3 regions of the Burkholderia torrens genome follow, and region 3 is predicted to be linked to each of the others. Evidence: riboswitches for the same ligand, from Rfam matches in the RefSeq annotation. Region 3 holds a riboswitch; each other region holds the start of a gene.
What was found. Region 3 has a riboswitch for cobalamin ahead of cobA (uroporphyrinogen-III C-methyltransferase). Riboswitches for the same ligand answer to the same signal wherever they lie in the genome.
Positions count from the first base shown of each region.

Region 1 (4,500 bases), 920 kb from region 3:
ATCCGCTCGCTCGCGGCCGCGAGATACGCGCCCGTCATCATCGCGATCTCGAAGCCGCCGAACGTCGCGAGCACGTCGAGCGGCGCGATCGCGTGCGAGTGCTTGACGAGCGCACGGCCGAGCACCGCGCGCTTGTGCGCGAGGCCCTGGTCGTCGAGGCCCGTGCCGCGCCCGACGCACGCGTCGATCGGCACGTCGAGCAGGCGGCTCATCAGGCACGCGGCCGACGACGTGTTCGCGATCCCCATCTCGCCGAATCCGATCACGTTCGTGCCGAGCGACGCATGCAGGCGCACGCGCGCCGCACCGGCGGCCAGCGCCGTCATCGCCTCGTCGCGCGACATCGCCGGCTCCGCCACGAAGTTGCGCGTGCCGCGCGCGACCGGCACCGACACCAGCCGGTCGGACAGCGGCAACGGCGACGCGACGCCCGCATCGACGATCTCGAGCGTGCTCTGCGCGACGCCCGAGAACGCGTTGATCGCCGCGCCGCCGGCCAGGAAGTTCGCGACCATCTGCGCGGTCACCGCCTGCGGATAGGGGCTCACGCCCTCGGCCGCGATCCCGTGGTCGCCGGCGAACACGATCGTCACCGGGCGCTGCACGACCGGCCGCTCGGTGTGCTGGATCAGGCCGATCTGCAGCGCGACCGCCTCGAGCTGGCCGAGGCTGCCGGGCGGCTTGGTCTTGTGGTCGATCACATGCTGCAGGCGTGTGCGCAGCGCGTCGTCGAGCGGCGCGATCGCGGGCGGGAAGTGGGTCGGAGTCGTCATCGGGGAGCCGTGTCGTGGGCGCGGCACGCGCCGCGCATCGAAGGAATCGGAACAGGATAGGTCATTGTCGCGCAGGCCACGCCGGCAGCAGCGCATCGCGGCCGTTCTCGCGGATCAGCACGAGCGGATAGCCGAATGCATCGCTCGCGCGCTCGGGCGTCAGCACGTCGTGCACGGCGCCGGCCCACGCGCGGCCGCGACCGTCGAGCAGCAGCGCATGCGTGGCGAAGCGACGCGCGAGATTCAGGTCGTGACACGAGAACAGCACCGTGCGCGGGCCCGTGTCGAGCCATGCAGTCAGCGCGGTCAGGCAGTCGATCTGGTGATGCAGGTCGAGATGCGCGAGCGGTTCGTCAAGCAGCATCAGCGGCGCATCCTGGCACAGCGTCGCAGCCAGCGCGACCCGCTGCCGCTCGCCGCCCGACAGCGACAGCACGTCGCGCGACGCGAGTGCAGTCAGGTCGAACGTCGCGAGTGCATCGTGCGCGGCCGCGCGATCGCCGTCGCGCTCCCAGCCCCAGCCGCCTAGATACGGAAAGCGGTTGAGCAGCACCGTGTCGAACACCGTCGCGCTGAACGCGTCGTGCAGTTGCTGCGGCATCAGCGCGCGGCGCTGCGCGAGTTGCTCGGGGCGCCACGCGGCAAGCGGCCGGCCGTCGATCTCGACCTGTCCGCCGGCCGGCGGCTGCAGCCCCGCGAGCGTCGCGAGCAGCGTCGTCTTGCCCGCGCCGTTCGGCCCCGCGACACACCAGATCTCGCCGGGGCGGAAGGCTTGCGTGAACCCGGCGAGCAACGTGCGCGCGCCGGCCTTCAGCGTCAGGTCGACGGCGTGCAGTCCAGCATCCGTCATCGCATCGGCCTCCTCAACAACATCCACAGGAACACCGGCACGCCGATCAACGCGGTCATCACGCCGACCGGCAACTGCGCGGGCGCGATCGCGGTGCGCGCGAGCAGGTCGGCCGCCATCACGCCGCCGCCGCCCGCGAGCATCGCGGCCGGCAGCAGCATCCGCTGGTCGTTGCCGAACGCAAGCCGCAGCGCATGCGGAACGACGAGGCCGACGAAGCCGATCGTGCCGGCCGTCGTCACCGCGGCCGCGGCGGCCAGCGACGCGACGAGATAGATCCGCACGCGCACGCGCGCGACGGGCACGCCGAGCGCCTGCGCGGTCGCGTCGCCGCGCAGCAGCACGTTCAGTTGCGGCGCAGCCGGCAGCGCGACGCAGGCGGCCAGCAACAGCGCACCCCACGCGAACCACGGCGCCGTCACGCCGTTCAGGTCGCCCGTGAGCCAGAAGATGATGCCGCGCAGCCGCGCATCGGGTGCGAGCGACAGCAACAGCGTGACGAGCGCGCCCCACCCTGCCGCGATCACGACGCCCGTGAGCAGCAGGCGCGGCGACGCGTCGCGCGCATCACCGCGCCACAGCTCGCGGCGCGCGAGGCCGAGTACGAGCGCGACAGAGACGAGCGCGCCGGCAAATGCCGACACGTCGACGAGCCACCACGCGCCGCCGGCGATCATCGCGACGAGCGCGAAGCCGGCCGCGCCGCCGGACACGCCGAGTACGTAGGGTTCCGCGAGCGGATTGCGCAGCAGCACCTGCAGCAGTGCGCCGGCCAGCGCGAGCAGCGCGCCGCACGCGAAACCCGCCAGCGCACGCGGCAGGCGCAGCGTGCGGACGATATCGGCGAACAGCGCATCGCCGCCATGCGGCACGAGCGATGCAAGCGCCTGCCACGGTGACATCGGCACGCTGCCGATCGACAGCGACGCGACGAACAGCAGCGCGACCACGGCGGCCAGCGCGGCCCAGATCGCGGTAGCGCGCGCGGCGCTCATGCCGTGCACGGCCGCGCGCATGACGCGCGGCGCATCCGCTCGAGGTTGCCGGCCGGGCGTGACTGGGACGCCGTGCGGACGATTGGGGTCAGCATCGAAGAACATTCCGTGAAGCATTGCGCGGCCCGCCTCCCCGCAGGCCGCGCGTCATGAAGCCCGTGCGGGCTTCCCGTCTCGGCCGGTATCCGGGCTGGCGGCGGTCCGGCTCGCCTTCCCGCGCGTGTCACGCGCAGTGGCCCGCGCCCGCATGCGACACCTGCATGCAAGACGCGCCCGAGCCGGCCTGCGTCAAGGGACGCGGCCGCTTACCGTTGCGGGGGCAGCGCAGGTTGGCGCGCTCCATGATCGCGCGCCCTGCTTCCCGTTTAACCGCGCGTGCCACGCGCGAGCACCGAGGCGGCGCCAGTTTAGGAGCGGGTAGCGCGAGCGTCAAGGAAGCGTCCGGACACGTGCGGGAAGCACCGATTCACGGCGAGAAGCAGGGGTGTTACGACTGGAAACGTTACAGATGTCGGATTGCGCGTTATTCCGCGCTAAAATGCTGGGTCTTTAGAGGACGCAGCAAATGCTCAACGAACTCGAAACCTTATCTCAAAATATTGGCCGTCTGATTTCGCTGAACAAGCGCTATCACGCGGAACGGCTCGCGCTCGAAGAGCAGGTCGCGCAATTGCGCACGGAAGCGGACACGGTCCGCGCGGAACTCGCGGAACTGCGTGACGAACGCAATGCGCTCGCGGCCGAGCGCGACACGCTGTCGGCAAAGATCGACGACGCCCAGGTGAAACTGAACGCGATTCTCGAAAAGCTGCCGCGCTCGAAAAGCGCGGAGCAAGCCGACAACCAGCTCGACCTGCTGGATGCGCAGGCGCGTCCGGATGGCGATGACGCGGCCAGCCACGGAGAACATGCATGAGCACCAAGCAGATCGAAGTCTCGATTCTCGGCCAGCCCTATCGGCTCGCCTGTTCGGCCGAGACCGAAGCGGCGCTGCTCGAGGCAGTCGCGCGCGTCGACGCAGAAATGTCGAAAATCCGCTCGAACAGTTCGGTACGCGGCACCGATCGCATTGCGGTGATGGCGGCACTGTCGCTCGCATCGGAATTGCTGCGGCTGCAAACGAGTGTGCGGCACGGTGAAGCATTTCCGGCGGAGGAAATCCGTCGTACAATGCACCAGATGAACGAACAGCTCGGCGCGGTGCTCGCACAGCACGAGACGCAGTAACGTTTCAAACGATGTGTCGATTCCCCTTGATCTCGGCGGTCAACGGTGGTCAAATTGGCGCATCGAATCACAGTTCAGTCAGCTTCCCTGCCTGGTTCGCCAAGGTCATATATTCCTTGAACCAATGCCATGTGCACGGTTGCGGAAATTTGTAGCACGGGCGCGCGCGTCACTCTGTCTGATGTACCCGAAGTGCTGCTAACTGCGACCAATTCTGAACCCCAGGTTCAGGATGCCGGCCTAGCGGCCAAGGCGGGGGCCTATCCAACGGCATCGGGCACGTCCCGGTGCCGTTTTCTTTTGTAGCAGCCTCTTTCTGCGTCGATCACGATCCATGCAATACTGGCTGATGAAGTCCGAACCGGACGAAGCAAGCATCGACGATCTCGCCAACGCCCCGCAGCGCTCGCTGCCATGGACCGGCGTGCGCAACTATCAGGCGCGCAATTTCATGCGCGACACGATGAAGATCGGCGACGGCGTGCTGTTCTATCACTCGAGCTGCCCCGAGCCGGGCATCGCGGGCCTCGCGGAAGTGTCGTCGACACCCTACCCCGATCCCACGCAGTTCGATCCTGCAAGCCCCTATTACGACCCGAAATCGACGCAGGAAGCACCGCGCTGGTTGCTCGTCGACGTGCGCTACGTGAAAAAG
Region 1 covers NZ_OZ480211.1:2,750,087-2,754,586, forward strand. The annotation lists gene cobT (nicotinate-nucleotide--dimethylbenzimidazole phosphoribosyltransferase) at 1-773, opposite strand, end outside; gene AC5LXX_RS12695 (ABC transporter ATP-binding protein) at 835-1,623, opposite strand; gene AC5LXX_RS12700 (FecCD family ABC transporter permease) at 1,620-2,618, opposite strand; cobalamin riboswitch at 2,778-3,029, opposite strand; gene AC5LXX_RS12705 (ATPase) at 3,184-3,534, shown strand; gene AC5LXX_RS12710 (cell division protein ZapA) at 3,531-3,845, shown strand; RNA gene ssrS (6S RNA) at 3,927-4,108, shown strand; gene AC5LXX_RS12720 (EVE domain-containing protein) at 4,180-4,500, shown strand, end outside.
Region 1: linked by a shared signal. The riboswitch ahead of AC5LXX_RS12700 (FecCD family ABC transporter permease) and the one ahead of cobA (uroporphyrinogen-III C-methyltransferase) in region 3 are both predicted to bind cobalamin.

Region 2 (4,500 bases), on a different replicon from region 3:
CAGCAGGCGCGACGGGTCGAGCGAGAAGTTCGTGTCCGCGTGGAACTCCGGCACGATGTAGTGGTAGTTCGTGTCGAACCACTTCGTCATTTCACCGGCCGCGACACCGCCGCAGCATGCCGCATGTTCTTCCGCCGACTGCGCCGAGCGGCCGCGCGCGACGCGGAAATAGTTGTCGAGCGCGTCGCCATGGAAATCCTGCACGCGCTTCGGCAGGTTGCCGAGCGTGAAGCTCATGTCGAGCACCTGGTCGTAGAACGCGAAATCGCCGATCGGCGTGAGATCGAGATCGCGCTGGTCGTGCCAGTGGCGCTGGCGCAGCTCGGCACCGAGCGCCTTCAGATCGTCACGCGACGACTCGCCCTTCCAGTAGCGTTCGAGACCGAACTTGAGTTCGCGCTTCGCGCCGATGCGCGGAAAACCGAGGTTGTGTGTCGTCACCATAAGCTGCCGTCCAGAGAAGAATTGAAGATCCGGCAGCCATCATAGGGATTTCAAACCATGAAATAAAATGGCATTATTTCATTCATCCATTAAAACTGTTCATGCATTCGTTGCGCGAGCGAAATCCATGCTGGAACGATTCCATCTCGTCGTCATTCGTGAAGTCGAGCGCCAGGGCTCGCTGACCGCGGCCGCCCATGCGCTGCACCTCACGCAATCGGCGCTCAGCCATACCGTCCGGAAAATCGAGCAGCAGCTCGGCACGCCGATCTGGGACCGCGAAGGCCGCGGCCTGCGGCTCACGCAGGGCGGGCAATATCTGCTGAAGCTGGCGAACCGGCTGCTGCCGCAGTTCGAACTCGCCGAAGAGCGGATGAAGCAGTACGCGAAGGGCGAGCGCGGCACGCTGCGCATCGGGATGGAGTGCCACCCGTGCTACCAGTGGCTGCTGAAGGTCGTTTCGCCCTACCTGTCGCGCTGGCCCGACGTCGACGTGGACGTAAAGCAGCGCTTCCAGTTCGGCGGCATCGGCGCGCTGTTCGGCTATGACATCGACGTGCTCGTCACGCCCGATCCGCTGAACAAGCCGGGGCTGCGCTTCGATCCCGTGTTCGATTACGAGCAGGTGCTGGTGGTCGCCGACTCGCACCGGTTCGCGAACGCCGACTACGTGACGCCCGAGCAACTGACCGACGAGATCCTGATCACGTACCCGGTCGAGACCGACCGGCTCGACATCTACAACCAGTTCCTGACGCCGGCCGGCATCGTGCCGAGGCGGCACAAGTCGATCGAGACGACCGACATCATGTTGCAGATGGTGGCAAGCGAACGCGGCGTGGCCGCGCTGCCGAGATGGCTGGCCGACGAGTATGCAGACCGGATGGCGGTCGTGCCGGTCAAGCTCGGCAAGAAGGGGATCGCGAAGCAGATCTTCCTCGGCATCCGCGAAGCGGACGCATCGATCGACTATCTGGCCGCGTTCGTCGCGCTGGCGCGCGAATCGACGGGGAGCGCGCCGCGCATGCTGCGCTAGGCGCGCCCCGCTGCGCTGCGCGTCAGGCGGCGCGCAAGCCGATGCGCTCGCTGCGCTCGACCCAGGCGCCGAACAACAGGCCGATCGTCGTCCACATGATCACCTGCATGCCGATCGCCGCGACGCGGAACTTCCACAGCACGGCCGCCGGGAAATCGGCCGGCAACTCGCTGACAGACGGCAGCCCGACCTGCACGGCCGCGATGATCGCGACGAACACGAGCCCGGCGACGATCGACGCGTTCCACTGGCCGAGCTTCGCCAGCAAATGGCGGCGCACGCTGACCGAGAACACCATCGTCGCGACCGAGATCGCGATCATCAGGAAGAACAGGCCCGTGCGGTAGCCGATCGTGTCGGGATCGCCGACCGACGGCGGATTGGCCGGGTACTTGAGGTTCGGCACGATCACGAGCGCGATGAATGCCGCCAGCGCGAGCCACGCGGCCAGCGGCCGTGCGGGGAGGCGGCTGCCTCGCCCGTAGGCAAACGCGAAAACCAGCGAGAACAGCCCGCCGAATGCCGCGCCGTAGGTCACGACACCCGTCAGCAGCCCGAGGCCCGCCTGCGTCCGGCGGCTGACCAGCTCGGGCTCCGGTGCCTCGCCACTGGCGGCGGTGGTTTTTTCTTCGAAGGAGATTGCCTGATCGACTTGCGGTTCGCCGACGATTCTGGCGAAACCGAACGTGAGGAGGCCTGCGGCGATGCCTGCGAGCATCCCGCGCATGAGCAGCTTTCCGACCATCACGGCCTCCGCGTCAGTGGCAGGGAAAGCCGAGCAGATGGCGGCCGTCGTGGACGAACTCGTGGACGTACATGCCCGGCACGAGCGACGTCGCGCCCTGTTCCGCGCCGACGAAATAAAGCGCGAGCAACAGGATCAGGCCGACGAACACGGCCCACGGCAACAGTTCACGGACGGGGATGGGTGCCGGCACGGCCGCCGGCTTCAGCACTGCTTCGCTCATGGATGCACCTCAGGGGATTCGCGCCCCGACAAATGTTGAATGGGTACGAAGGCAGGTCTGGCTTCCGGGATCGTCGATTCCCCGGTTACAGTGGCGCGACCGCGCCGGAATTGCACCGGCTTCCGCGTTTCGTATCGGGCGAATTGTACGCGCGAACGTTCGCGTATTGAAGTGATCGCACGGTGACGATTGCGTCCCGCTCCGGATTCCCCGAAAACCGACATGACCCTGCATGCCTCGCTGCACCTGATCGCACACGCGCCGACCCGGGCGATGCGCACCGGCACGTTTCCCGACGACGATCCGCTCGATGCCCGCGGGCTCGCCGAAGCCGCTGCACTGCGCGACCGGTGGGCAGGCGTTAACGGCTCGCTCGTGCTGTGCAGCCCTGCGCGCTGTGCGCGGCAGACCGCCGACGCACTCGGGTTACATGCCGACGTTGAAGACGCACTGCGCGACATCGACTACGGCAACTGGCGCGGCAAGCGCTTGCACGACCTCGCACGCGACTTGCCGGACGAACTGGGTGCGTGGATCAGCGACCCGTCAGCGTCGCCGCACGGCGGCGAATCGTTCGACGCCACCATGCGCCGCGTCGGCACCTGGTTGGACACGCTGCAGCGCGACCGCGACATCGTTGCGGTCACGCATGCGACGATCGTTCGCGCGGCCGTCGCGCATGCGTTGCGGATGGATTCGAAGACAGCAACCCGCCTCGACATCGCGCCGCTGTCCTGCACGACGCTCGTCGCATCACCACATGGATGGACGTTGAGCACGGACGACAACGCATAGGCCCGTCTTGCGCTCACTATGTGGATGACGATGCGGGCCGGTACCTCGCGTCGCGCATGCATGCCTTCATTTTCCTTACGTGTCGACAACGCACACCGTTCGTGGTCCCGACTGTCATCAAACTGTCTGCTGGCCGCAGATAGGATCGGACGCGGTTCCCTTACGAGATGCCGTCATGAATCAACCTGCTTCGTCCGCACCGAACAATTCGGGCTCCGTCGAACGCACCAGGCAGGTCGGCTATGCCGTCTTCCTGCTGGTGCTCGCGCTCGGCGCGATCTATATCGCCACGCACCTGATCGACGATCTGTCGCCGGTCCGCGAAGGGAAGCTGTTCCCGTACCTGCTGCTCGGCGCCGCGCTGCTGATCGCGCTCGGCTTCGAATTCGTCAACGGCTTCCACGACACCGCGAACGCGGTCGCCACCGTGATCTATACGCACTCGCTGACGCCGAACGTCGCGGTGATCTGGTCCGGCATGTGGAACTTCCTCGGCGTGATGGTCTCGAGCGGCGCCGTCGCGTTCGGCATCCTGCAACTGCTGCCGGTCGAGCTGATCCTGCAGGTTGGCAGCGGCTCGGGCTTCGCGATGGTGTTCGCGCTGCTGATCGCCGCGATCGTCTGGAACCTCGCGACCTGGTATTTCGGGTTGCCGTCGTCGAGCTCGCATACGCTGATCGGGTCGATCATCGGCGTCGGGCTGATGAACCAGCTGATGCACGGGCCGTCCGGCACGAGCGGCGTCGACTGGGCCCAGGCGCTCGGCGTCGGCAAGTCGCTGCTGTTCTCGCCGATCGTCGGCTTCCTGTGCGCGGCACTGCTGCTGCTCGTGCTGAAGACGCTCGTGCGGATTCCCGAGCTGTACAAGGAACCGCCGAAGGATCAGCCGCCGCCGTTCTGGATTCGCTGCCTGCTGATCCTGACCTGCACGGGCGTGTCGTTTGCGCACGGCTCGAACGACGGGCAGAAAGGGATGGGCCTCATCATGCTGATCCTGATCGGCACGGTGCCGACTGCGTATGCGTTGAACAAGGCCGTCACGCCGGCCGAATCGCAGACTTTCGTGGCCGTCGCGAACCAGGCGGCCGCGACGTTCGGCAAGTACACGAACGGCGTCGCACCGTCCGCGAACCCGCGCGCCGATGTCGAACACTACGTGCAGCGTCGTGAACTGACGCCCGCCGTGCTGCCGGCCGTGCAGCAGCTGTCGACGTCGCTCGCGACGGCCGTCGGCGCGTCGGGGTCGATGGCCGCCGT
Region 2 covers NZ_OZ480212.1:397,794-402,293, reverse strand. The annotation lists gene metE (5-methyltetrahydropteroyltriglutamate--homocysteine S-methyltransferase) at 1-444, opposite strand, end outside; gene AC5LXX_RS18205 (LysR family transcriptional regulator) at 572-1,480, shown strand; gene AC5LXX_RS18200 (CbtA family protein) at 1,503-2,225, opposite strand; gene AC5LXX_RS18195 (CbtB domain-containing protein) at 2,239-2,448, opposite strand; cobalamin riboswitch at 2,482-2,620, opposite strand; gene AC5LXX_RS18190 (histidine phosphatase family protein) at 2,671-3,243, shown strand; gene AC5LXX_RS18185 (inorganic phosphate transporter) at 3,419-4,500, shown strand, end outside.
Region 2: linked by a shared signal. The riboswitch ahead of AC5LXX_RS18195 (CbtB domain-containing protein) and the one ahead of cobA (uroporphyrinogen-III C-methyltransferase) in region 3 are both predicted to bind cobalamin.

Region 3 (4,500 bases):
CGATGCCCGCGTCGGCCGGGACGTGCCCGAGCCAGCGCAGGTCGTCCGGCAGCGCCTGTTGCAGCAGTTCCGCATGCCGCGCCGAGCCGACGCGGTTCGCCAGCACGCCGTGAAACGGCAGCCCCGGCCTGAACCGCGCGAGCCCGAACGCGATCGCCGCGAACGTCTGTGCCATCGCCTTCGCCGAAATCACCGCGACGACCGGCACGCCGAACGCGGCCGCGAGATCGGCACTGCTCGGCGTGCCGTCGAATAGCCCCATCACGCCTTCGATCAGGATCAGGTCCGCGTCGCGCGCGGCATCGGCGAGCAGCGCGCGGCAGCCGGCTTCGCCGACCATGCCGAGATCGAGCGCATGCACGCTCGCGCCGCTTGCGCGTTCGAGCAGCTTCGGGTCGAGAAAATCGGGCCCGGTCTTGAACACGCGCACGCGGCGGCCGAGCCGGCGGTGCAGCCGCGCGAGGCCGGCCGTCACCGACGTCTTGCCTTGGCCCGACGCGGGCGCGCTGACGAACAGCGCGGGGCAGGCCGGCACGCTCAGAACTCCACGCCGCGTTGCGCCTTCACGCCTTGCTCCTTGTACGGATGCTTGACGAGCCGCATTTCGGTGACGAGGTCGGCCGCGTCGATCAGCGCATCGGGCGCGTGCCGGCCGGTCACGACGACGTGCACCGAATCCGGACGCGCAACGAGCGTCGCGAGCACTTCGTCGAGCGGCAGGTATTCGTACTTCAGCACGGTGTTCAGCTCGTCGAGGATCACCATCCGGTAGTCGCCGCTTTCGATCATCCTGCGCGCCTCGTCCCAGCCCTTGCGCGCGGTCGCGATGTCGGCGTCGCGGTTCTGCGTGTTCCACGTATAGCCGTCGCCCATCGTCACGAAATCGCATTCCGCGACCGCGCCGAGGAAGTCGCGCTCGGACGTGTGCAGCGCGCCCTTGATGAACTGCACGACACCGAGCCGCATGCCGTGGCCGAGCACGCGCACGGCCATGCCGAACGCAGCCGTGCTCTTGCCCTTGCCGTTGCCGGTATTGACGATCAGCAGGCCCTTTTCCTGGGTGGCGGCGGCCTGCTTCTTCTCGTGGCCGGCGCGGCGGCGTTCGGTCATCCGCTGATGGGATTCGGCATCGGTCTTCATCGGAAATCGTCCTGTCGAAAGCGAAACAAAGGGTTCAGAGCGGGCCGGCGAGCGCGACCGTCACGCCGTCCCGGATGGATTTGGGGCCCAGCAACCTGCCGTGCGGCGCCGCGAGCTGCGCGCAGGGTTCGGCCACACCGGCAACGCCGAAGCGTGCAAGCGCGGCGTCCGAAGGACCGCTCGCGGCCAGTTCGGGAAGGCTCGCCAACCGCACCGCGTCGAATGCGACGAGCGGCCAGCCGCGGCGCGCGCACAGCGTGCGCAGCGCACGGGCACGCGCCTTGTCGGCGAGCGTCGCGACGAGCGCCGGTTCGGCGGCCGGGTAACGCGCCAGCGCCGCGCGGATCGCGGCATCGAGTTGCGCGGCCGTAACGCCTGCGCGAAAGCCGATGCCGAGCGCGACGCGCATCATGCGTGGCCGCCGAGCGCCGCACGCACCGCCGGATCGTCGGCGAGCGCCGCGACGCGGCCGATCACGACGATCGCCGGCGAACCGAGTCCGGTCGTGCCGACGCGATCGACGAGCGTATCAAGCGTCGCGAGTACGTGGCGTTGTTCGGGTCGCGTGGCATTCTCGATCGCCGCGCACGGCATATCGCCGGGCACGCCGCCGTCGCGCAGCGCGGCGGCAATCGCGTCGAGCCGGCGAATGCCCATGTAGATCACGAGTGTCATGCGCGTGGCCGCGAGCGCACGCCAGTCGGGCTCGTCGACGCCCGCGCCGTGGCCCGTGACGAAGATCACGCCCTGCGCGTCGCCGCGCTGCGTGACCGGGATGCCGAGCGCAGCCGGCGCGGCGATGCCGGCCGTGATGCCGTTCACGATCTCGACCGGAAAGCCCGCCGCGCCCAGCGCGACCAGTTCCTCGCCGCCGCGGCCGAACACGAACGGATCGCCGCCCTTGAGCCGCGCGACGCTGCGGCCCGCTCGCAGGTGCGCGAGCATCGCGGCGACGATCGCTTCCTGCGGCGTCGACGCATGGCCGCCGCGCTTGCCGACGTGCTCGATCTGCGCGCCGGCGCGCGCATGGCACAGCACGTCGGGGTTCACGAGATCGTCGACGAGCAGCACGTCGGCCATGCCGATCGCGCGCACGGCCCTGAGCGTCAGCAGGTCGGCATCGCCGGGGCCGGCGCCGACGAGCCACGCGCGGCTCATTGCACGCGGCACGGCATGCACCGTGTCGAAACAGTGGAACGGAAAAGGCGGGCGGCACATCGGCGGCCGGCGGGCAGGCAGTGCATGGCGAATCGGGTGAAGCTCGCGCGAACGCGGGCGGAATGCGCACCCCATCCGTCCCCCGCGGATCGGGCGTTCGGCGAGCATCGCGCTCGCCCCTTGCGTCGGCCGGTATCCGGGCTGGCCGCTTGCCAGGCCGCAGCCTTCCCGCCCGGCTGAAGGGCAGTGGCATCGCGGGCGGCCTGGGCGCAGGCGCGGGAAAGCGCGTCGCGCGGGCGGCGTACCGTTGCGGGGACAGCACAGGCCGGGCGGATTTCCGCCTCCTGTTTCCCGTTTAACTGCATGCACGGAATGCGCATGCGAGCACCGAACGCGGCGCATACGATAGCACAGGCATGCAACGCACGAGGCGCCCGGCGGACCGGCTGCGCAGGGCGTCGACGTGGTCCGCGCGGTCAGAACTTGTACGCCGCCGTCAGCGTGAACGTGCGTGGCGAACCGGGCATGATCTGCGCGAGGCTCGTCGCATTCGCGTAGTAGTCGCGATCGGTCAGGTTGACGGCCGCCAGCGTCACCTCGAAGTCGCGCGTGCGATATCCGGCCTTGCCGTCCCAGCGGACGTAGGCGGGCAGTTCGAGCAGGTTGTCGCGATCGGCGTAACGCGCCCCTTCGTACACGAGCCCGAGTTCGGCGAAAAATCCGCGCAGCGGCGCATGGCTGACGAACAGGCTGCCGTTCGCCCCGGACACGCCCGCCGACCGCTTGCCCGCGTATTTTGGTTCGGCGTCGACCACCCGCGCGTGTTGCCAGCCGATGCCGCCGCGGACGAACCAGTCGCCCGTGATCCGGCCGGCGACGCCCAGTTCCAGGCCGCGATTGCGCTCGAGGCCGGTGAGGTCGAAAAATCCCGGCCGAACCGGGTCGGCGACGCGGCGGTTGTACAGATCGAGCTGAAACAGTGCGAGCGTCGTGCTCAGCGCGCCGTCGCGCCAGTCGCTTTTCACACCGATCTCGTATTGGCGGTTGTATTGCGGGCCGAGATCGTTGGCGTTGCCGCGCGCGTCCGGCGTGATGCCGATCAGGTCGCCGCCGACCGGCGCGAAGCTCTTGCTGTACGACGCATACAAGCTGTGTGCGCCGACCGGCGACCACACGACGCCGAGCCGCGGGCTCCAGGCCGTCGTCGTGCGCCGCGAATGCAGACCGTTCAGCGCGTTGGTCGAAGCGACGTCGAAGCGTTCCCCGCGCAGGCCGCCGAGCAGCTTCCACGCTCGGCCGAGGTCGATGCGGTCCTGCGCGAAGATTGCGTAGTCGCTGACACGGTGGCGATTCATCGCATACGGGCGCGGCGCCGAGCCGGCCAGTGCGAAACGATCCGGTCCGCTGATCGGGACCGGCGCCGCATCGGCCTGCCAGAGCGTCGGATTGCGTTTCTGCCAGCCGTATTCGATGCCGAACAGCAGATGATGCAGCCCCGCTCCGGTCGCGACCTTGCCGCCCAGTTCGATACCGGTCTGCACGTTGAGATGCGTCATGTCCTGCAGGTAGCGCGCTCGCTGCACGCGCCGATAGTCGCGCGGCTTCGTGACGTAGCTTTGCGTGACGTAGGTATTGTCGAAGGTGCTGCGCAAATCCAGCACGCCCAGCGTATGACGCAGCTCCCAGCCGTCATCGAACGCGTGCGTGAAGACCGAGCGCCAGTTCATGTTCGCGTCGCGGATGGTGTCGCGGCCCGCCGCGCCGAAGAAGGTTGCTCGCCGCGCGGACGGCAGCGAGTACGCGACCGGCTTGCCGGCCGCGTCAAGCGCGGCGACCGGCGCCGGCATGCCGCGATCGGGCACGCGTCGGTACGCGTCGTATTCGAACTGCAGCAGCCAGCTGCGCCGCGCGCCCCGCCATTTGATCGACGGCGCGACGTACTGGCGCGTGCCGTCGACATGGTCGCGGAAGCTGCCTGCGTGTTCGCGTCCGGCATTCAGCCGCACGCTCCATGCGCTCGACAGGGTCCGGTTGAGATCGACCGACGCACCGAGCCGCCCATAACTGCCGGTCGCCGCCGACAGATGTCCGAAGTTTTCCGGCAGCGGCTGCTTGGTGATCCGGTTGATGACGCCGCCGCCGCTGCCGCGCCCGTACAGCGCCGCCGCCGGCCCCTTCAGCACTTCGACGCGTTCGATGTTG
Region 3 covers NZ_OZ480211.1:1,832,124-1,836,623, forward strand. The annotation lists gene AC5LXX_RS08365 (cobyrinic acid a,c-diamide synthase CobB) at 1-535, opposite strand, end outside; gene cobO (cob(I)yrinic acid a,c-diamide adenosyltransferase) at 538-1,140, opposite strand; gene AC5LXX_RS08375 (cobalamin biosynthesis protein) at 1,175-1,552, opposite strand; gene cobA (uroporphyrinogen-III C-methyltransferase) at 1,549-2,358, opposite strand; cobalamin riboswitch at 2,469-2,706, opposite strand; gene AC5LXX_RS08385 (TonB-dependent receptor) at 2,775-4,500, opposite strand, start outside.